2 regions of the Amedibacterium intestinale genome follow, and region 2 is predicted to be linked to the other one. Evidence: riboswitches for the same ligand, from Rfam matches in the RefSeq annotation. Region 2 holds a riboswitch; the other holds the start of a gene.
The links. A riboswitch is a leader RNA that binds a small molecule or an ion and turns the genes downstream of it on or off. The one in region 2 is predicted to bind thiamine pyrophosphate.
Positions count from the first base shown of each region.

Region 1: another riboswitch for thiamine pyrophosphate. It lies ahead of thiM (hydroxyethylthiazole kinase); the one in region 2 lies ahead of A9CBEGH2_RS08800 (energy-coupled thiamine transporter ThiT).

Region 1 covers NZ_AP019711.1:751,758-763,538, reverse strand. Annotated here, with positions in the region: gene A9CBEGH2_RS12660 (TnpV protein) at 205-375, shown strand; gene pfkB (1-phosphofructokinase) at 529-1,434, opposite strand; gene A9CBEGH2_RS03845 (zinc-binding dehydrogenase) at 1,606-2,865, shown strand; gene A9CBEGH2_RS03840 (DeoR/GlpR family DNA-binding transcription regulator) at 2,928-3,689, shown strand; gene A9CBEGH2_RS03835 (PTS mannitol transporter subunit IICBA) at 3,751-5,607, shown strand; gene A9CBEGH2_RS03830 (GNAT family N-acetyltransferase) at 5,793-6,320, shown strand; gene A9CBEGH2_RS03825 (winged helix DNA-binding protein) at 6,394-6,726, shown strand; TPP riboswitch at 6,724-6,831, shown strand; gene thiM (hydroxyethylthiazole kinase) at 6,904-7,725, shown strand; gene thiE (thiamine phosphate synthase) at 7,712-8,356, shown strand; gene A9CBEGH2_RS03810 (HAD family hydrolase) at 8,349-9,005, shown strand; gene thiD (bifunctional hydroxymethylpyrimidine kinase/phosphomethylpyrimidine kinase) at 9,084-9,896, shown strand; gene tenA (thiaminase II) at 9,893-10,543, shown strand; gene aroF (3-deoxy-7-phosphoheptulonate synthase) at 10,701-11,717, opposite strand; gene A9CBEGH2_RS03790 (shikimate kinase) at 11,731-11,781, opposite strand, start outside.
Region 2 covers NZ_AP019711.1:1,728,527-1,740,307, forward strand. Annotated here, with positions in the region: gene A9CBEGH2_RS08790 (dicarboxylate/amino acid:cation symporter) at 24-1,367, shown strand; gene A9CBEGH2_RS08795 (DUF5662 family protein) at 1,605-2,141, shown strand; gene A9CBEGH2_RS08800 (energy-coupled thiamine transporter ThiT) at 2,536-3,054, opposite strand; TPP riboswitch at 3,099-3,196, opposite strand; gene A9CBEGH2_RS08805 (ParB/RepB/Spo0J family partition protein) at 3,306-4,193, opposite strand; gene A9CBEGH2_RS08810 (ParA family protein) at 4,209-4,988, opposite strand; gene A9CBEGH2_RS08815 (ParB/RepB/Spo0J family partition protein) at 5,003-5,767, opposite strand; gene rsmG (16S rRNA (guanine(527)-N(7))-methyltransferase RsmG) at 5,789-6,499, opposite strand; gene A9CBEGH2_RS08825 (hypothetical protein) at 6,827-6,994, opposite strand; gene A9CBEGH2_RS12720 (DUF6431 domain-containing protein) at 6,926-7,225, shown strand; gene A9CBEGH2_RS08830 (ISL3 family transposase) at 7,320-8,765, shown strand; gene A9CBEGH2_RS08835 (YciI family protein) at 10,042-10,338, shown strand; gene A9CBEGH2_RS08840 (LytR/AlgR family response regulator transcription factor) at 10,366-11,043, opposite strand; gene A9CBEGH2_RS08845 (MATE family efflux transporter) at 11,115-11,781, opposite strand, start outside.

The DNA.
Region 1 (11,781 bases), 980 kb from region 2:
AACAAAAAGAAAAGGAGTGAATACGAACGATGAAAGAGATTGGTTACAGTCAAGTTGACGATTGTTTGATTCCTGTATTAAAGGAAATGTGTTATTACCACAGCTAAATAGATTTGGAAGAATGTTGTTAAAATATTTAAAAGAGAACCATCAAGGACTTAATTTTAGTTTGTTAACAAGCAATTAAATGATTATCCTGCAAAAATGGATAAGCAAATGAATGAAAGATACGACCTTTTTATTGAACAGTACAAAGAAAAAGAAGGCATCACAGAAAGACTCAAAGCAAAGGATCAAATTAGATGGGCGGAGAAAATGAATACTATACAAAACCGAGTAGAAGAAATTATTTGTACTGATTTTATATATTCATAACAAATTTGTGACAGAATGATCTGTCATTTTTTTAGTTGAGATTTAAGTGTGTATAAAGATGAGATTGATAGTGCGCAAATAATTCAAACATATTGCACAAAAAATGGTGCGTTATACACGCACCATGAAAACATTTTTTAAAACAAAAGCATCTCATAAAGTATTTAGTAAATTTTCTACTTCTTTTTTTGTACATAAGTTTTCAGAGAAAGCACTGGCACTTCCTGAACAAATACCTTTTTTAAATGCATGTTCATAGTTTCCGCTTGTTTCTAAATATCCAGATATGAAACCGGCAACCATGGAATCTCCAGCACCCACAGAATTTACTACAGTTCCTTTAGGAGCTGTACTTTGATAGATGTGTTTATTTTCATCAATGAAAACTGCACCTTTACCAGCCATCGAAATCAAAACATTTTGAGCACCCATTTCCTGTAGTTTTTGTGCATAAGGAATAACTTCTTCCTGTGTATTTAAAGTAACATTAAATAATTCTCCTAATTCAATGTTATTTGGCTTAATTAAGAATGGCTTATATTGTAAAACCTTCATCATTAAATTCTTAGTAGCATCTACTACTATTCTAATGTTTTTATCTTGGAAGTGTTTCATAATACGCTCATACATATCATCAGGAAGGGTGCTTGGAATACTTCCTGAGATAACTAGGATATCATCGGATGTTAAAGTGTTTAACTTGTCAAATAATTCCTGAATGTTTTCTTCTGAGATTTTAGGTCCTTGTCCATTAATTTCTGTTTCTTCATCAGATTTCATTTTTACATTGATTCTGGATAATCCTTCTTTTACATGAATAAAGTCTGTTTTGCATCCAAAATCTTTCATACGATTTTCAATTTCTTTGCCAGTAAATCCAGCGGTAAATCCTAATGCGGTACTATCGTGTCCTAGATTAGATAATACAATAGAAACATTGATTCCTTTTCCTCCTGGAAGTATCTTTTCGAAATTTGTCTTGTTAATAGTACCAACCTGGAAGCGATTGACTTGAATGATATAGTCTAGAGACGGATTGAATGTAACTGTATAGATCATAAGTTTTCCTCCTATAAAGCTTTTTGCTTTTCTTTACATTTATAGAATAGCATCGCAATTGTTGAAAGTCAAATAAAAATTATTGAAATAACAGTTGACAAGTTAAAAACCAGCGTTATAATAAAGTTGTAATTGTTGAAACAACAACATAAAAAGAAAGGGGTTTTCGAAATGAAAGCAAAAGCAGTAAGATTACATGGGGCAAATGATTTACGTTTAGACGAATTTGAATTGCCAGAAATCAAAGACGACGAAATTCTGGTTAAAGTCGTATCTGACAGTGTTTGTATGTCCACATACAAATGTGCTATACTGGGAGAGAAACACAAACGAGTTCATGAAGATGTAGCAGATCATCCAGCTATTATGGGTCATGAAATGGCAGGAGATATTGTTAAAGTAGGCGCAAAACATCAGGATAAATTTAAACCTGGTATGAAATTTACTTTGCAGCCAGCATTAAATTATAAAGGAACAATGTGGTCTCCTGGATATTCTTATGAATTCTTTGGAGGGGATGCAACATACTGTATCATTCCTGCAGAAGTAATGGAACTTGGATGTATGTTGGAATACAAGGGACGTGCTTACTATGAAGCTAGTTTAGCAGAACCTATGTCTTGCAGCATCGGGGCATTTAATGCAAACTATCATACACAGATGGGTGTTTATGAACACCAGATGGGTATTAAAGAAGGTGGAAAACTTGCAATTCTTGCAGGAGCTGGACCAATGGGACTTGGAGCTTTGACATATGCACTTCATCGTGATGTTCGTCCTGGTATGGTGGTAGTTACTGATTTGAACCAGGATCGTTTGGATCGTGCAGAACACTTATTCCCAGTGGAAGAAGCAAAAGCTGAGGGTATTGAACTTCACTTTGTAAATACTGGAAATATGGAAGATCCAGCAAAAGAATTATTAGAAATTACTGGTGGAACTGGATTTGATGATGTATTCTGTTATGCACCAGTTGCTGCAGTTGTGGAATTATCAAGTACAGTTTTGGGACGTGATGGATGTTTGAATTTCTTTGCAGGTCCAACAGACAATAAATTTAGTGCAAAAATGAATTTTTACGATGTACACTATAACTCTACACATGTTATGGGGACAACAGGTGGAAACACTGCTGATATGATTGAATCACTGGAATTAACTGCACAGAACCGCATCAATCCAGCTGTTATGGTTACGCACATTGGTGGTTTGGATGCTGCTGCAGAAACAACATTAAATTTACCTAAAATTCCAGGTGGAAAGAAATTGATTTATACACACTTGAGTATGCCATTGATTGCTTTAAGCGATTTACGTACAAAAGCTGATGAAGATCCACGTTATGCTAAATTAGCTGATATCGTAGATGAACATAAAGGTTTATGGTGTCCAGAAGCAGAAGAATATTTATTGGCAAACTTTATTGAATAATTTATGTTAGAATCCTATTTCCTTATAGGCAGCCTAACATAAGGAAATAGGAGGTTAAATGAATGGAAGTTATGGAACAAAGACGAAATGAGATCGTAGCATTTGTTAATGAACAGGGACAGGTTAGTTTTTCCCAATTAAAAGAAAAATTTCCAACTGTTTCAGAAATGACTTTGCGTACAGATTTAAAAATATTAGATCAAAACCAACAACTTGTTCGAATTCATGGGGGAGCAAAATCTCTTGTAGAAGTAGTAGGAACAGAAGATTTCTTAAAACTTCGATTTGTCAGAAACACAGAGGATAAAAAAATAATTGCTCATAAAGCAAAACAGTTAATCAAAGGAAATCAAACAATTTTCCTGGATTCTGGTAGTACAACAACAATGCTCGCAACAGAGTTTGAAGATAAACCTAACGTAATTATGACCTCAGGATTAACTTGTGCTATGGAATTAGCAAAATTAAAAGAATCTAGAGTAGTTATGTTGGGTGGGAATATGAATTGCAGATCCATGAGTGTAAATGGTTATAATGCAATTCGTGCTATTGAAAAAGTAAATTTTGATATTGCTTTTATGGGAGTAACACGTTTCGATTATGAAACAGGTTTTACCTGCGAAACTCTAGAAGATGCTGAAATTAAAAGACTTGCTGTAGAAAAGTCAAATAAAGTAGTAGTTTTGATGGATTCATCTAAAATTGGAAAACGTGGTACGTATACAATGTGTAATTTAGATCAAGTTGATGTTGTTGTCTGTGATGATAAACTTCCTGAAAACTTTATAGAAGAATGTAAGGCTCGAGGAATTCTTGTGTACTAAATAAATTATGAGTATCCTTTTATATCCTACATGAGGATATCGAGTCAGAGAGGATAATAATATGAAAACAGCACTTCAGAAATTTGGAAAATTCCTGTCTGCAATGGTAATGCCAAATATTGGAGCATTTATTGCATGGGGATTTATCACTGCTTTATTTATTGCGGATGGGTGGTTGCCAAATGAAAAACTGGCATCTATTCAGCCTTATATGTTAACCTATCTGCTACCTGTATTGATTGCGGCTACCGGAGGTAGAATGGTGGCAAAAGATAGAGGTCTTGTGATGGGGGCGATTGCCATCATGGGATGTATTGCAGGAGTTGGTGGAACAAAAGGACAGCCAATGTTGATGGCCGCAATGGTTATGGGACCTTTTGCTGGTTGGGTAATTAAGAAATTTGACCAGTTGATGGAAGGACACATGCCTGCTGGTTTTGAAATGTTGATCAATAATTTTTCTGTAGGTATCATTGGTATGCTGCTGGCAATATTTGGATATTATTTTATTGGACCAGTTATGACAGCAATCTTAACTGTATTAGCTGGTGGAGTTACCCTTTTAATTAATCATGGTTTACTGCCTTTAGTTGCAATCTTTGTAGAACCAGCAAAAGTATTGTTCTTAAACAATGCAATCAATCATGGTATCTTTACTCCAATTGGTGTTGAACAGGCAGTTGAAACTGGAAAATCTATTATGTATATGCTGGAAGCAAATCCAGGACCAGGTTTAGGAGTACTGCTTGCATATTGGGTATTTTCCAAAGATAAAGCAACAAAAGATTCTGCACCTGGAGCTATTATTATTCATTTTCTAGGGGGGATTCATGAAATCTATTTCCCATATATTTTAATGAATCCAGTTGTAATTATTGCACCAATTGTTGGAAATATTTGTGCAATTGCATTCTTTACATTATTTAACTGTGGATTAAAGGGACCTGCAAGTCCAGGATCTATTATTGCTTTCTTATCCATGGCTCCAAAAGGAGAAACCTTAATGGTGCTTTTAGGTGTTTTGATTGCAACTGGCGTATCCTTTGCAGTTGCTAGTCCTATTATTAAATTATCTAGTGTAAAAGGAAAATCATTGGAAGAAGCACAGGGACAGATGCAAAGTATGAAAGCACAGGCAAAGGGATTAGTGCCAGCAAATGTTTTATCTGCTAAGAAAATTGTATTTGCATGTGATGCAGGTATGGGTTCCAGTGCAATGGGAGCTACAAAATTTAGAAACCGTTTAAAAGCTGTACGTCCTGATCTAATTGTGACAAATACATCTGTTGATAATATTCCAGCAGATTGCGATATAGCAGTTGTACAAACAACGTTGGCAGAACGTGCTGCTAAATCCGCGCCACAGGCAGTATTAATTACCATTGGAAATTTCCTTGCAGATCCAGCTCTTGATGAATTATTCTTCCAGTTATCTACAGGTGACCCATTGATGGTGGAAGTTGAAGAACCTGAAGAAGTTGAAAAAACTCCTGAATCAAAGGATATCTTAAAAATTGAAGGAATTAAGTTAAATCAAAAATCAGTATCTAAAGAAGATGCAATTACAGCTGCTGGACAGTTATTGGCAGATCTGGGTTATGTAGAAGAATCTTATATTCCAGCTATGTTAGAAAGAGAAAAAATCGTTACTACTTATATTGGTATGGGATTAGCAATTCCACATGGTACAACACATGAAAGTGGAATAATTAAGAAAACTGGTATTGTATTATTGCAGTATCCAGAAGGTGTTGATTTCGGTGATGAAAAAGCACAGCTGGTAATTGGTATTGCCGGTATGGGTGGAGAACATATGGAAGTCTTATCTAAAGTATGTATGGCATTGGAAGATGAAGAAGTCTTGGACAAGATGAAAACTACCGATGATAAAGAATGGATACTAAAACAATTATCATAAAGTATGTACGATAAGATAATAAACTATTAAAAGTAAAATTAAGAAAAACAGGTAGAAGGGATCGATTTTTAAAATGGTACTTACTGCCTGTTTTTATGATTTAATTTGAATGTATTATTCATGATTCGAAAATTTAGATAAAAATATTTTATTAAAAAATATAAGAAAGGCATGGAGGAGTAAGAATGATACGAGTTGCTGCATTTTCAGATTTAAACCGTGTTGAAGATAGCTATAAAAAGCATTTTACATATGAAAGAAAGAATGGAGCCTTTACTGTTTTCAAAGAAGTCGTTTATCCTACTCGACAGGATGCAGAAACTGCTTTACAAAATGATGAATTATATATTTGTGAAATAGAGAATGAATACATGGGAAGTATTATATTTTCTAGAAAACAGCCAATAGATTATGAATCTATCAATTGGAAATATCAAACAGACAATAGTAAAATAGCAATCATTCATTTATTGATGGTACGTCCATCAATGAAAGGAAAAGGCATCGCTACAGAACTTATTCGTTTTGCGATTGATCTTGCAAAAGAACAGGGGTGTGAAGTGATTCGGTTAGATACTGGTGAACAAAATATTCCTGCTGTTTCATTATATAAGAAGATGGGTTTTGAAATTGCTGAAATCACATCTATGAATGTCGGTGGAGCAATTGAGCATAAAAATCATCTGTTCATGGAAAGAAAAATAATATCATAATAACGATATCATGATATTGATTTGTCAAAAAAATAAGATTTACTGATGCCGTAGTAAGAAAAGAGCTGTAAGAATGATGGCTAAAAAAGAACCATGTAGTATATTGGTAAAAGAAATACAGAATATTTCAGAGAAGTATTTCAACAATAAGATCAATGATAGCGGACTTACGATGTCGCAAGCTAGAGCTTTATCTATTTTACCGAAATATCTAGAAAAACGATTGACCTTAAAACAATTAGAAAAAGAATTAGATCTTGCACAATCGGTAAATGCTGGAATTGTTAGACGTCTGGAAAGAAAGCAATATATTGAAAGCTTTAAAAATCCATACTTCTTGTATATAACTGAGACAAAATTCATTGACATTGAATTTTATGAGGGATATACTTTATTTGTAATATAAAATACATCGGGGAGCTTGTATGACAGGCTGAGAGGAAGGTATGACCTTCGACCCATATACCTGATTTGGATAATGCCAACGTAGGGACATACCATTTGTTTATTTTGCGGATATGCCATTGGTTGGTGTATCCGTTTTCTGTTATATGGGTACTCCCGAAAGAAAGGAAGAAAAGAAATGTTAGGAAACTGTGTTGAAAATGTAAGAAACAAAATGCCGCTGGTACATAACATTACAAATTATGTAACAGTAAATGATGTAGCAAATGTATTGCTGGCATGTGGAGGAAGTCCCATTATGTCAGATGAACCTATGGATGTAGAAGATATTACTTCTATTTGCGGAGGTTTGAACATCAATATAGGTACATTGAATCAAAGAAGTATTGAAGGAATGTTTTTAGCTGGAAGAAAAGCAAATGAATTAGGTCATATCGTTTTGCTTGATCCTGTTGGTGCAGGAGCGAGTGCACTTCGTACGAATACTGCTTTAAAATTGATGGAAGAAATTTGCTTTGATGTAATTAGGGGAAATATTTCAGAAATCAAAACTTTGGCAAAAGGAAGTGGAACAACAAAAGGAGTAGATGCTGATGTGGCAGATGCTGTTACAGAAGAAAATCTTGATGAAGCTGTAGCTTTTGCGAAAGAATTTGCGAATAATTCAGGAAGTATTGTTGCCATTACTGGAGCAATCGATTTGGTAAGCGATGGAAAAGAGTGCTATGTCATTCGAAATGGAAACCCAGAAATGGGAAAAATCACAGGAACAGGTTGTCAGTTATCTGGATTGATGACAGGATTTTTGGTGGCTAATCCTGATCAAAAATTAGAAGCAGCAGCTGCTGCAGTCTGTGTTATGGGGCTTGCAGGAGAAATTGGATGGAGTCATATGTTAGAATTTGAAGGAAATTCAACTTATAGAAATCGAATTATTGATGCTATCTATCATATGGATAAAGAAACCTTAGATAAGGGAGCAAATTATGAAGTGCGATAAAAAAGATTTGCTGCTTTATGCAGTAACGGATAGAAATTGGTTACATGGAGAAACACTTTATGAACAGGTTGAAAAGGCATTAAAAGGTGGAGCAACTTTTGTTCAGTTAAGAGAAAAACAGTTAGATCAAGAACATTTTCTAGAAGAAGCAAAAGAAATCAAAAAACTATGTAAACAGTATCATGTCCCCTTTGTCATCAATGATAATGTTGAAATAGCAGTTTTGATGGATGCGGATGGTGTCCATGTGGGACAAAGCGACATGGAAGCAGGAAATGTCCGTAAAATGCTAGGAGATGACAAGATTATTGGTGTTTCTGCACAAACAGTGGAACAGGCAGTTCTTGCACAACAAAGAGGTGCAGATTATCTTGGAGTAGGAGCAGTATTTCCAACTGGTTCAAAAGATGATGCTGACGATGTGAGCCATGAAACCCTTAAAGCCATATGTGAAGCAGTACAGATACCTGTTATTGCCATTGGAGGTATTTCTAAAAACAACGTGATGGAACTTGCAGGAAGTGGAATCTGTGGTATTGCTGTAATCAGTGCTATTTTTGCACAGTCAGATATTGAACATGCTGCAAGTGAATTAAAAATTCTGACAGAAAAAATGGTGAACAATGATTAAGGGTGCAATTTTTGATGTTGATGGAACGCTTTTAGATTCTATGGCTATTTGGGAAGAAGCAGGAAAGCGGTATTTAGAGCGTTTGCATATAAAGGCAGAACCAGGATTAAGCAATATTCTTTTTCCTATGAGTTTGGAAGAAGGAGCGTCTTATTTAAAAGAAACATATGAAATTTCGTTAAAAGAAGAAGAAATTGTAAAAGGAATACTGGAAGTTGTAAAAGATTATTACTTTTATGAAGCACCTTTGAAACCAGGTGCAGAAAGTTTTCTAAAAGAAATGTCTCAGAAAAAAATTTCTATGGTCATTGCGACATCTAGTGAAAAAAGCCATATTGAAGCTGCATTTCATAGATTAAACATTGATCAGTATTTTTCAAAGATAATTACTTGCAGTGAAGTGGGAGCAGGCAAAAGCAAACCGGATATTTATCTAAAAGCGCAAGAATTCTTAAATTTCAAGCCAGAAGAAATTTATGTTTTTGAAGATGTACTGCATGCAGTACAAACAGCAAAAAAAGCTGGATTTAAAACGGTAGGTATTTATGATACATCCAGTGAAAAAGATTGGGAAACAATCAAAAAAACAGCAGATATCTTTTTGGAAGATTTACATGATTTTTCATCTTTTTGGAAACAGATATCCTAGAAATATAAGCGCTAAATCGGAGGCACCACTTTTTATCGCTATAGAAAATTAATGTGCTAGAGAAAGGAAGTAGAAATAATGAAAACAGCATTAACAATTGCTGGAAGTGATTCCAGTGGAGGCGCTGGTATTCAGGCAGATATTAAAACGATGATTGCTAATGGAGTATATGCTATGAGTGCGATTACTGCATTAACTGCGCAGAATACTACAGGTGTAAGTGATATTATGGAGGTTACTCCTGATTTTTTAAAAGGACAGTTAGATAGCGTATTTACTGATATTTATCCTGATGCAGTAAAAATAGGAATGGTATCCTCAAGTTCTTTGATTATTGCTATAGCAGAAAAATTAAAAGAATATAAAGCAAAGAATATTGTTGTGGATCCAGTAATGGTAGCAACAAGTGGTTCTAAATTAATCTGTAATGATGCCATTGAAACGCTTAAAAAGAGTTTGTTTCCACTGGCTACTGTTTTAACACCAAACATTCCAGAAGCTGAAGTATTGGCAGAAATACAAATCAAAAATGAAGAAGATATGAAAAATGCAGCTAGAATGATAGGAGATACTTATCATTGTGCAGTTTTATGCAAAGGTGGCCATAAAATCAATGATGCGAATGATTTGCTTTATGTTGAAGGTAATTACCACTGGTTTAAAGGAAAAAGAATTGATAATTCGAATACCCATGGTACAGGCTGTACTTTATCCAGTGCGATTGCTTCTAATTTAGCAAAAGGGTATGATTTAGAAATCTCGGTAGAAAGAGCAAAAGCCTATATATCAGGTGCTCTTGCAGCAATGCTGAATTTGGGAAAAGGAAGTGGTCCCATGGATCATGGATTTGACATACATAGTGAATTTGCAAAGGAGGCAAAAGCATCATGATAGAACGTTTATTAAAAGTTACAGAAAATATCTGGAAACAGTATTATAGTCATCCATTTGTGAAAGGAATCCAAGATGGTACTTTAGATAAAGAAAAGTTTAGATATTATATTATACAAGATTACCTCTATTTAGAAGAATACGCCAAAGTATTCGCAATTGGATTAGCAAAAGCAAAAAGTTTAAGTACAACAAGACTATTTTCAGGATATATTGATACTTTAACAGGTGGAGAAATGGACATCCATAGAGGTTATATGGGAAAATTTGAAGTATCGAAAGAAGAACTGGATAAAACATCTCGCTCATTGGATAATCTTTCATATACATCTTATATGCTTCGTGTTGCTTATGAAGAAGGAGAAGTTGAAATTCTAACAGCCATTCTATCGTGTGCCTATAGCTATGAAGTCATTGCGAAAAATATGATTAAGAATAACCCGTCTTGTATTGATAATGCGTTTTATGGAGAATGGATAAAAGGGTATGCTAGTAAGACTTATGAAGAAGAAAATATACTTTTGATAAATACTTTAAATCAATTAACATTGGAATATACAGAAGAACAGAAAAAACATTTAGAAGATATTTTTATATCCTGTTCAAGATATGAACTTGCTTTCTGGGAAATGGCATGGAAAAATTAGCTGATGTTAAATAAAGTATAGTCGATTTCTATGCGAAGATTCATTAAACTGAATCTAAATAAACTAAGTTACCTGGACAATTTATGGAGTTAAAATAATGAAAAAACAGGAGTTATGCATGATATAATGACATAACTCCTGTTTTGTATGTTAAATTTTAAATTGAACGTCCCATGACTTTCGCTATCTTTCTTCCTTTTTCTACTAATGCATCAAATTTTTCTGGAAGTAAACTTTGTACACCATCACTCATCGCATTTTCTGGATCATCATGAACCTCAATAATAAGTCCATCTGCACCTGCTGCGATAGCTGCCAAAGAGGCAGATTCTACCAGTTTCCAGTCTCCGGTGGCATGGCTTGGATCTATGATGATCGGCAGGTGTGTTTTTTCTTTGATGATAGGAATGACACTAAGATCTAATGTATTTCTTGTATACGGTTCAAAGGTTCGTATGCCTCGCTCACAGAAGATAACATTTGGATTTCCTTCTGACAGGATGTATTCTGCTGCCATGATCCATTCTTCAATTGTGTTGGCAAGTCCTCTTTTTAAAAGGATTGGTTTCTTTGTTTTTCCAACAGCCTTTAACAAGTCAAAGTTTTGCATATTGCGAGCACCAATTTGAATGACATCGACATGTTCGATGAATTCATCCAGCTTATCTGCACTCATAAGTTCACTAACGATAGGAAGTCCAGTTTTTTTACCTGCTTTTTCCATGGCGAGAATCCCTTGTGTTCCCATGCCTTGAAAAGCATAAGGGGAAGTTCTTGGCTTGTAGGCACCACCACGAAGCATACACGCACCTGCCTCTTTTACTTTGTATGCGATACGTTCAATCATTTCTTCACTTTCTACACTGCAAGGTCCTCCAATGACAACGATTGGTTCTTTCCCGCCAATGTGAATACCATTTACATCTATGATGGTATCTTGTGGATGAAACATACGGTTCGCAAGTTTATAAGGTGCCGCAATTCGTTGTACATTTTCTACAAATGGGTGTGCTTTTATAAGCCGTTCATCTAGTTTTGAGGTATCACCGACAAGACCGAAAACATTAAAGGTATCCCCTTGTATCATATTGACAGAAAGTCCTTTGTTTTCAAGACTTCTTAGCAGTTTTTCTGTTTCTTCCTGTTTTGCGTCTTTTTTTAATGTAATAATCATAAACAAAATCTCCTTATATTTCTACAGCTTCCAAGATGATGGATTGATAGGCATGTATCACATC
Region 2 (11,781 bases):
TGGGATAAAACAGGGAGGTCTTTATGAACACAAACACTAGTAGTAACAAACTCGCATTAAAAATGGCAATTGCTCTTGTATGTGGGCTTGTAGCTGGATTTTCATGTATCGTGCTGCGTGAACACTTAATTTCGTCAGGGAACCAGGAAATATGGAATACCATCAATAACTTACTCTTTCAAGATATCACTGCCCAAGGTGCAGAAAATGCAATCGGTATCTTCTATATTGTAGGACAATTGTTTGTCAATGCCTTGCAGTTGATTATTGTACCTATGGTATTTGTTTCCATTACTCTAGCAATATCTGCAATAACGGATACAAAGAAATTTGGAAGAATTTCATCAAGAACCATTTTTACTTTCTTGAAAACCACGATTTTTGCCCTTATTTGGGCAGGTATAGTTGGTACACTTGTATATCAAAGCGGTGCATTTCAGTCTGTTCAAGCAGAAGGTATTGCTATTCAAGAAGGAGCAACTGGTTCTAACCCATTAATTATTATTTTAAATATCATTCCCAACAATTTAATTTCTGCTTTTACACAAAACGGGAACGTTCTTGCAATTGTTTTTTTAGCCGTATGTATAGGTTTGGCAATGAACCAGTTAAAGGATAAAACAGAAATCTTAAGTAAACTTTTTCGTGAAGTAGATAAAATTATTTCTTTATGTCTATCTTTCATAATCACAAAATTTGCGCCTATTGCTATTTTTGCATTGTTAACTAGAACATTTGCAATTTATGGTATTGAATATTTACTCCCAGCTTTAGCTTATCTTTTATGTGTATTCTTTGCTTTGTTTGCATATTTACTAATAGGATTTCCTTTATATATACTTATTATGGCAAAAGTTAATCCTAAACCATTCATTAAGAAAACAGCAAAAGTTGCTTTATTTGGATTCTCTACATCATCCAGTGCTGCAACTCTTCCACTAAACAAAAAAACATGTGTAGAAGAGCTAGGCGTACATAAAGACATCGCATCTTTCACTCTTCCTCTAGGTATGACCATAAATATGGATGGAACTGCTATTATGCAGGTTATAGCCGCTTTATTTGTCGCAATCAGTGCAGGATATGATGTAACTTTTACATCTATGGCGATCATTGCTATCTTAGCATTAATTTCCTCTATTGGTACTCCTGCAGCTCCTGGTGCTGGGGCTGTGATTCTATTTACGATCTTGACAGGTATGGGATACACAAATGATGCCGCATTACTTGCATATTCCTTAATCTTGGCAATTAATCGTCCAATTGAAATGCTAGTAACATCTTTAAATGTCATAGGAGATGCTTCCACTTCTGTAATTGTTGCTAAAAAAGAAAATATGCTGGATCAGGATGTTTATAACAGTTAATTTTTTATATGTAAAGGTCTCCTCTAAGAGATCTTTTTAACATAACTTATCTTTTTAAGAAATATCAAGATAAACATAATGACAAAGATGTACTACATTTTATTATGAATAAAGAAGTATTATCTATTTTCTAATCACATTTACCGATTGTTTTTTGAATTATTTTCATACTATGCAAATTTTATATTTATACAACAGAATATGATAAAATAGATGATAAAAGAAAGGATGTGGAGTATGAATCGATTATGGGGACATTTTTATACCATTACTTCTCATAAGATAAAAGTTGCAGGCTTATGTTTTCGCTGTGGATTGTATAAACAGGGAATTCTACATGACTTATCAAAATATTCACCAATTGAATTTATAAGCGGAGTCCGCTATTATCAAGGACACCGCAGTCCAATTAGTAAAGAAAAAGAAGTCCTTGGATATTCCAAAGGCTGGCTTCATCATAAAGGAAGAAACCGACATCACTGGGAATACTGGGTAGACTTTTTTCGACAAGGCATGTATGCAGTAGAAATGCCTGTTAACTTCAACATTGAAATGGTTTGTGATCGTATTGCGGCTTCAAAAACATATCTTAAGGAGTCTTATACAGATTCCAGTCCTTTACAGTATTTTGAAGGAGAACAGGGAAGAATCGCTATGCATCCTAAAACTGTAGAAAGAACTTACTATTTGTTAAACTATTTGAAAGATCATGGAGAAGATGCACTTATACAACATATTCGAAAAGATATTTTATCTAAAAGAATAGATTTTTAAAGTTAACTTCTTTTATTAAACTCTATAAGAAACCAAACAGTCAAACAAGACTGTTTCAGGTTGTTGACAAACTATATATTTTGAAAATATATAAAACCAATTTAAAAAAAGTGGTAGAAAGATTCCTTTTACTAGGTGATTTTTGGTAAATGATAGCTTAAAATCACCTGTTTTTTATACAAAAGTGGGGATAAAAAAAGACCGAATGACAAAGTCTGCTCAAAGAGCGACTTTGTCAACGGTCTGAAACAGTCAAACAAGACTGTTTTTTATATAGGTACTTAATGAAAAAAATAGAAACACATGAGTTAAAGAAGCTACATCACTAATGTCTTAGAACATAAAAAAGCAGGAACTTTCTTTCCTTAGAATTTATCCTGCCTTTACATTTACTTTATTTCTGCATCTTTTTTATTTGTGGTTCTAAAGACTTATATAGCAGTGGCACAACAATCATGCCCAATATAAGAGTTGGCAACAAATATGTACACTGATAAGTTATACTTCCCCATAAGGTTGTTTGATATACAATAACACCAGAAATGGTAGAACTAATAAAGCGAATAAAGTTTGTCACAAACACACCGGTATAGAAATATCCGATATTTGGAAAGATACTTGCAATTCCATAGACAGAAAACGCTATGAAATAATCAAGCAGAAATCCAATCAAATCTGGAGTATACATTGGTCCTGTCACAAATTGCGCAAATACTGAAACAATAGAAACAATGATTCCCTTTTTCCATCCCAAATGATAACTTGCCATAAGCAGTGCAAGAGTAGATATCCCAAGGCTTCCACCATTTGGCATTTGAATAATATGCAAGGTATTTACAAATGTGTCTAATACCATGAATAAGGCTACATAAAAAGCCATGTAAACTAGATCTTTTACTGATACATTTCTCATAAAAAAACACCTCCATGAATGAGGCGCAAGGCGAATAGAAAATATAAAAATACTTTCAGACTCCCTACGCTAGCATTACCTAGTTCAGGTCATAAGGGACTGCATAAAACATCTCAGCCTTTCGGCGCCCCTGTCTTTGACATTTATATTATATTCTAATTTCCAATTGTTTCAAGAACGAATTAATAATATTATCTATTTTATTGTATAAAAAAGAATCAATGTATGTAACATCAATTCAATTAAAACAACTATAATTCTTCATCTAAACCGCCCAAAAGTTCTAATAAACGATTTAAATCATCATTTCCATTATATGCAATACTGATATGTTTTGCATCAACTTTTACCTTTGTCTGAAAACGTGTCTGTAAACGTTTTTCTACCTGTCCCAAATGAATATCTTTTGGTTTAGTTTCAGGTTTTTCTTTTGGCTCATTGATATTTTTTACCATTGTTTCTACAGCACGTACACTAAGATGTAACTGAATAGCTTTTTGTGCTACTTCTTCCATCAGTTTTTCATCTTTTAACCCTAACAAGGCACGTACATGCCCCATACTTAATTCTTGATTTACAACATGTGTTTGTACGACTGGTGGAAGTTTTAACAAACGAAGCATATTCGCTACATACTCACGAGATTTTCCAATTCTTTTTGCCAGTTCTTCCTGTGTATAACCTAATTTTTTTATTAGTTTTTCATAACCAACAGCTTCCTCAATTGCATTTAAATCTTCACGCTGTACATTCTCCAGCAATGCAATTTCCATCATTTGCTGATCATCAAAATCCATTAGAATTGCTGGAATCTTTTTCAATCCTGCTTCTTTACTTGCACGAAGACGTCTTTCCCCAGCAATTAATTCATATCCTTTTACTGCTTTTTTTACAAGAATAGGTGTAAATACCCCATGTAAACGAATAGAATCTGCTAATTCTTTTATTTTACCCTCATCAAATGTTTTTCTTGGCTGATATGGATTTGGGTGTACATCTTTTACATCTACTTCAAACTTACTATCTTCATGAACTTCTGTTTTCCCTTGCTGAATATCTTCCAGCACATTGGTTACATCTTCTCCAAAAATAGCTGATAAACCTTTTCCAAGTCTTGCAGCGCTTTCCTTTTTTGCCACAACATACACCTCCTACTATGCCTTTTTCTTTTTGTTCATACGAACAACTTCTTTTGCCAGACTGGCATATGCTTTTGCTCCCTCACAGCGAACATCATATTCAAATATAGACTGTCCTCTGGAAGGTGCTTCTCCCAATTTAATATTTCTTGGTATGTACGTTTTATATACACGATCTTTAAAATGCTGACGAACTTCCTGCTGTACTTCTACACTTAAACGTGTACGAGCATCATACATTGTTAACAATACACCTTCAATAACCAAATTTTTATTGAATAATTGCTGAACAAGACGAATCGTTAACAACAACTGCGTAACCCCTTCTAAGGCATAATATTCACATTGTACAGGAATAATAACAGAATCCGCTGCCGTTAAGGCATTCGTATTCAATAAACTTAAAGAAGGTGGACAATCAATAATAATGAAATCATATTCATCTTTTACCTGATCCAATTTGTTTTTTAATAATTCTTCTTTTCCTACTTCAAATCTTACCATCTGCAAATCTGCACCTGCTAAAGAAATGTTTGCAGGTACAATATCAATTGGTGGAGAAGTCAAGGTTTTACGAATATCTGCTACTGTATAATCTTCCATCAACAAATTATAAACAGATAATTTATCTTCTCCAACACTTGCTCCGATTCCCTGTGTTGCATTCCCCTGCGGATCTAAATCCACAAGCAATACTTTATTATTCAAATATCCTAAACCAGCCGCAAGGTTTAAGGATGTCGTTGTTTTTCCGACACCGCCTTTCTGATTTGAAATGGCAATTATTTTTCCCATACTATCCTACCTCTCTATTTCGGAATACGAATTGTTAGAATAACTTCATCTTCTGTTTCATCCTGTGTTATTTTCGCATCGCATCCACTGCGATTTACCATATTTACTGCCTGATGCAGTGTATTAATAGCTATTTTTATACTTTTGCTGATCCCTTTCAGCATCACTTTCTTTTCTGGTTTTTTTTCTTGTGATTCCTGTTTCAATACTCTTTCTGTCTGTGCAACCGTCCATCCCTTTTTGACGATTTTATGTAACATTTCCTGCTGTTTATCTTCTTTTAATCCAACAAGTGCACGTGCATGGCGCTCGCTGATTTTCTTAGCAGAAACAGCTTCCTGTACTTCTTTATCCAAACCTAGCAAACGAATCTTATTTGCTATAGCACTTTGTGACTTTCCAATACGCAAAGCCAATGTACTTTGATTGATACCGGCAAATTTCATGATTTCCACATAAGATTTTGCCTCTTCAATTGCGCTTAGATTTTCACGCTGAATATTTTCTACCAATGCCATTTCCGCCATCTGTATTTCGTTGGCATCCATGACATTTGCCAATACTTCAACTGCACCATTTAAACGCATAGCACGAAATCTTCTCTCTCCTGCTATGATTTGATATTTCCCATTGCTTTCTCGAACTGTAATTGGCTGAATCAATCCATTTTCACGAATAGACTGTGCTAGATCCATCAACGCATCATCATCAAATTCTAAACGTGGCTGATATGGATTAGGTTCAATCAAGTCAATCGCAATCATCTTCGTTTCTTTCATTTTCTAACTCCTCATATCAATTTAAAGTGGATTCTTTTTGATCTGAGCAAATGCCCTTGGATACTTCTTTGGTGTTGGTTTTATTTTCTCAAATACAAAATTAACTCTGCAGGAACCATCCGATAAGTGTTTTTCATCTCTTTGTTTTTCTTTACAACCTAAAAGTGAAATAGCTTTTTTAGCTTTATCATATTCTTCCTGTGCATTTGCCCCTTTTAAAGATAAAAAGATTCCCCCTATCTTTACTAAAGGAATACACAATTCAGAAAGCATCGTTAAGTTAGCAACTGCTCTGGCACTTACAATGTCAAAGTACTCTCTATGATCTTTCGCATATTCTTCTGCACGTGCATGAACACACTCTACATCTTTTAATTCCAGTTTTTCACACAATGCATTTAAAAACGTTATTCGTTTCCCCAAAGTTTCCACGATCGTAATCTTTAAATCCGGATATACGATTTTTAATGGAATACTTGGAAATCCAGCTCCTGCTCCCACATCACAAAAACTTCCTTTAAGAGGAACATCGAAGGAAGGCAATATCGAATCTAAAAAATGTTTTTCATAGATTTCATCCAAATCTGTAATAGCAGTAAGATTCATTTTCTGATTCCACTCTACAAGCATTTGTGCATATACTTCAAACTGTTCAATTTGCCTGTTTGATAAAACGATTCCATGCTTTTCCAAAATTGAAAAGAAATCTTCTTTTTTAAATTTTATAGACATACAATCCCTCCAGTATTTTATATTATATCAAAATTGAGGCAGAACCTAAACATTTTTATAAAAAAAATGGTTATTCAAGAATAGTTAGGGTTAGGGGGTTACCCAAGATTACTTGGGGCAAGGAACTTACCTGCCCTTTTTTTGTTCCAAACTTTTTGGGGTTTCGTATTATACTATGATTGAAAGGATAATAACAGGCATTAAAAAAAGCAGTTACCATATTTTCTCACCCCGGCAACCGCTTTTCTGTGGCCCTGTTCGGTACCACTCACGTTACATCTATATTGTAATCACAATGAACAATTTAATCAACGCTCATATGACAATTTAATCAATAAATTTAATATTACGATCCATACCATGGAATGTCCTCGTTGTCATGCGAAGGGTTCTTTGATTTTTTATGGACATCGTGTTCGTAAATTTATCTTTGTGACTCGCACTGTTTTGATCAATGCCCAGCGATGTCGGTGTAAAGAATGTGGTGCTATTCATATCATTCTTCCTTCTTTTGTAGTTCCAGGATTCAATCATGTCTATTTATCCATCCGAAAGGTTTTGAATAAAGAGCCTGACCGATCATTAGAAGATTCTTATTTCTACAGATTCATCAAAAGTTTTTTCCCACCTTTTCCAAAATCTTCAGAAGATTCGGATTATCTTGCCTTCTTACGCCGGAGCCCGCTTTTTCGAAAATTCGGTTCTTATGCATTTTTAAGTCGATAAAAACAGCGACCAACCTGATATGTATATCCAGATATGCCTGCTTCGCTTATAGTTAAGGTGTACGAAGACTTGCTTTATCAGGAGGTGACACAATATGCAAGACTTTACCAATTGCGAAGCTTCTATTTGCACAATCTTCAATCTGGATTCATCGATTTTAGAATCCTGTTCCTGTATTAGACGAAATGAACAGACGATCATCGATGTAAAGCTTTTGGATTCTCGACCAGCTTGTCCTGAATGTGGAAATCCCATCACGAAGATCAAGGGATATGTGACCAAGACCATCCAGCATTCATTACTGGCCGATAAAAAATGTGTTCTTCAATACCATGCCAGGCGATATATCTGCCCAATATGCCACAAAACGTTCTATGAATACAATCCTTTCGTCTTCCAGAACATGAAGATTTCTTCAGATCTGATGCTTCAGATCCTCAAGGACTTGCAAGAACCTGGCGAAACCTTTACCCACGCAGCTAAGAGATATCATATTTCTCCAACTTCTGTTTCATCGATCTTCGATTCGGTTGTTTCGATTCCAAGGGCAAAACTGCCAGAAATCATGTGCACAGATGAAAACTATGCCTTTCATTCCAAAACACAAAACAGTAAGTACATCTGTCTTTTGATCGATCAGACCAATGGGCGGCCAATCGATATCTTGCCTAGTCGACGATATGAATATTTGGATAAGTACTTCTCAAATATACCAAAATATGAAATAGATCAGGTCCATATCATGATTACGGATATGTACGAACCATACCGCAGGATCATTAAAAAACATTTCAAAAATGCGATTCATGTGGTCGACCATTATCATGTTTCACAGGAACTGCACCGCAGAGTGGACAGGGTTCGCTTAAGGATCATGAACCCCCTGCGATGCATCAACACATCGAAACGCACCCAGGAACAAGAAGAAAACTATTATCTGTTAAAACACAAGAACGGACTCCTGTTCAAGCACTTTACAAGATCTAAAGGCGCCGATGGAAAACCACTTTTCGATATTTTAAGACCAAAAGAATATAATAAGGTTCTAAAACGATATATGAACCCATACGATTATGCCAATGCGCTTGTATCTATTCATCCGGATATAAACACGGCCTGGGAATTAAAGGATGAACTTACGGATTTCTATGTCTCGAACACACTTGAAACGGCACCTGCTGCTTTGAAAAAAGTCATTACCGATTTCAGAGAAAGCAATGTAGAAGAAATGGTCAAGTTTAGTTACACATTAGCCAACTGGCAAACCGAGATCATCAATTCTTTCTACATAGCCAAAACCGAATACAAGCTCTCGAGAAAGACAGGACAAATCACTGTCGGATATAAAAGGCTCAACAACGCACTGATGGAACGACTCAACGGAACCGTCAAGCTGATTACCAAGGCAGCCAACGGATATACCAATTGGGAACGATTCCGTAACCGATGCATGTTGGTCCTTGAAAAAGGCATAGAATTTGCGATCGACGAGAAAGACAAAAGCGTAAAGATGGTCGAAAAAAAGGAGCCCACCACCTAGGACAGGTGATGAGCCCTTTAGACCCTCTCAACGAAATAGGGTATATGCCGCCCCCAAGTAATCTCGAAGATCAAATTCAGCTAACCCCAACTATTTTTGGAGCACCAAAAAAATACCATACCTAAACCCCTATACCTATGGAGGAATATCAAAATAGGAAGATACATTTTATAGAACCCTTAAAACGCCATCCTAGTCAACCACCAAAAACCCCTTGACATATTCACATTCTTCCTGCCAAGGGGTGTTACCTATTCAATTTTATAATTCGCGACCTCCTTATACTTTATGTCTTTGTATAAGATATCGACCTTTTTCCTTTCTGGTCTTATCAAATTACAATACATATATCGTTAAGTAATATCGTTACTGTATTCCAGAATTATTTCCACATAAGGACTTTTATCCAACTGTATCTTCCACGTTACAGGTTTTATATTTCCCCTGCATTTTCCATCTGCCTTATGCTTCTTTTCCCCTGCTTCATTTCTATTATGATCCTGATGTTGCTTGTACTCTCTAACTATTTTATGATGTACAAATCTTGTCAGTTTTTCCAATTCGCAGAGTAAACAGATCTTATAAATAACTTCGTATTCTCATCTCTTCCATCATTTAAAAGCATGGCTTCATCAAAACACTTTTGTTATTTATCCCTTCCATAGATACCCTCTCAGTCTTGTCTATCTTCCATATATATAGCTCTCACTGATTTCTCTATTTCCAGTTCCCTATTATTTATATATATCGTATCTACTTATCCATTCTCTTTTATATCTTCTCTATTTTGAATCTATAACCTCAATGCCGTTCAATTACAATATATATAACTCTAATTCCTAATACTGGGAGTTATACGCACCATGTACGTTGGAAACATCACTATTTCCTTTTCCTAATACCTTGTTTTGCTGTCCCAAAACTTCTTTAGGCTTTAACTTCCGATGATCCACACCGTATTTTCCAATTGTTAGATATATATTTTATACAGTTAAGACTGACTGTTTAAACGCCCATTCATAAATCATCTTTTCTTATATAAGTTTTACATATCTAACGAAGTAAACATCCCATTTTCTCACCGCTCTCTTTTATCTGTTTTCTTTTTACACCTTTATTATATCCACGCACTTTTCTAAGTAAAGAAAAGTGGAAAAACTGGCAGAAATCTGGTATTTTCAGTAAAACCAATATCTAATTTACATAAGTGAAGCATATTGATTTTCAAAAAACAAACGAAATCATATAATAAATGCATTAATAAAGGAGGATTCTCATGCAATTTTTCATAGTAGAAGGTGTATTAAAGAAACCAGAACTTATGAACGATACCCTGTTAAAAGAACATATTTCCTATACACAAAAAGCGATGCAGAAAGAACTGTATTTATTATCTGGATTGAAAGAAGATCAAACAGGCGGCATTTTTATAATAAAGGCAGAAAACAAAGAAGCTCTTCAGTCTTATTTAGAAAATGAACCTTTCTATAAAGCCGGTATGCAAACCTATAAGATAACAGCGTTTGATGCTCACTATACACAAGAAGCGATAAGTTTCTGGTTTCAAAAGTAGTTCCACAGTGCCTATGGTGCACTGTTTTTACTTTTTATGAATATAACTTTCCATTTTCCTTCGAACTTCCTGTTTTCGATTTCTTGCGAATGGCAAAGCTATCTTTTGAAGATAAACACTATCACTATCTATTTTGGTAATATATCGCATATTTACCAAATAACTGGAATGAATTCTTAAAAAATCATAAGGCTCAAATTCCATATATGCATCTTTCATATTTTTTCGTTCTTTAAATTCTCCTTTTTGGGTATGATAAATAAGCTGTTTATCTATTTTTTCAATATAGAAGATATCACGATATTTAATAGGTACCTGCACATAATTATAAGAAAGCAAATACTCTTCCTCTCCTCTGCTCACTCTATATAAGGAAGAAGCAATATTCTGCATTTCTTTTTTTATTTGATGTTTATTTATATAAAGTATTCTTTCAAAAGAAGTATAAGAAGAAGTTTTTTCATCTTGTGTAAAAACAATGATACGCTCTGATTTTTTTAAAAGAAAAGTATCTAAAAAACGTGGTACATCATATTTCCCTTGAATAAATAAGATTGAAAAATCCACTTCACATTCTGCCTTTACAAAATCAGAAATAGAAGAAAAATATTGAAATGTCCACTCAGTCCCCTGAAATATCTTGCCTAACTCAAAGATTATTTCTTTCGCAACCGTTTCTTCTTCCAGCAAAGCAACTTTCAACATAGAGCCTCACCTCTTTTCTTTATCATAACACAAAGCATGTTACATGGTACAAAGAAAAGTAAACGTTAATTTCAGGCATACAGCCAATTTGCCTTTTTGTAGTAAAGAAAGAAAACAATCGAACTTAATGTCCATGTGATCGGATATACCCAATATACCACTTGAATACTGTGGAAAATTGGAGTAAAAAACATTAAAATACTGACACGAATGACACACCAGCATACCAGCATGACAAACATAGGAATACTGGATTTTCCAACACCTCGAAGAATGGCAGAAACGCAATGAGAATATGCCAGCAAAAAGAAAAATAAGGCAGAGGTTCTTGCTCGTTCTACTCCAAACTGTATTACTTGCGGGTCATTGTTGAAGGCTTTCGTTAAGGCAGGGGCAAATAGAAAAATCAAAATTCCAATACCTTCTGCCAGAAGCATAGAACACATCATCCCAAAGAAAGCTCCTTTTTTTGTACGTTCATATTCTTTCGCACCGCTATTTTGTCCAACAAAGGTTGTAAGTGCCATGGTGAAACTTGTAATTGGAAGAAAAGCAAATCCTTCAATTTTGGAATATGCACCACATCCTGCCATTGCCATTTCTCCAAAAGCATTAATGTTAGACTGTACAACTACATTCGCAATCGCAATAATAGAATTTTGTATACCGGAAGGAATACCTAAACGAAGAATCATCCCTAGATGTTTTTTATGAAAGGTAATCTTTTTTAGTTCTAAA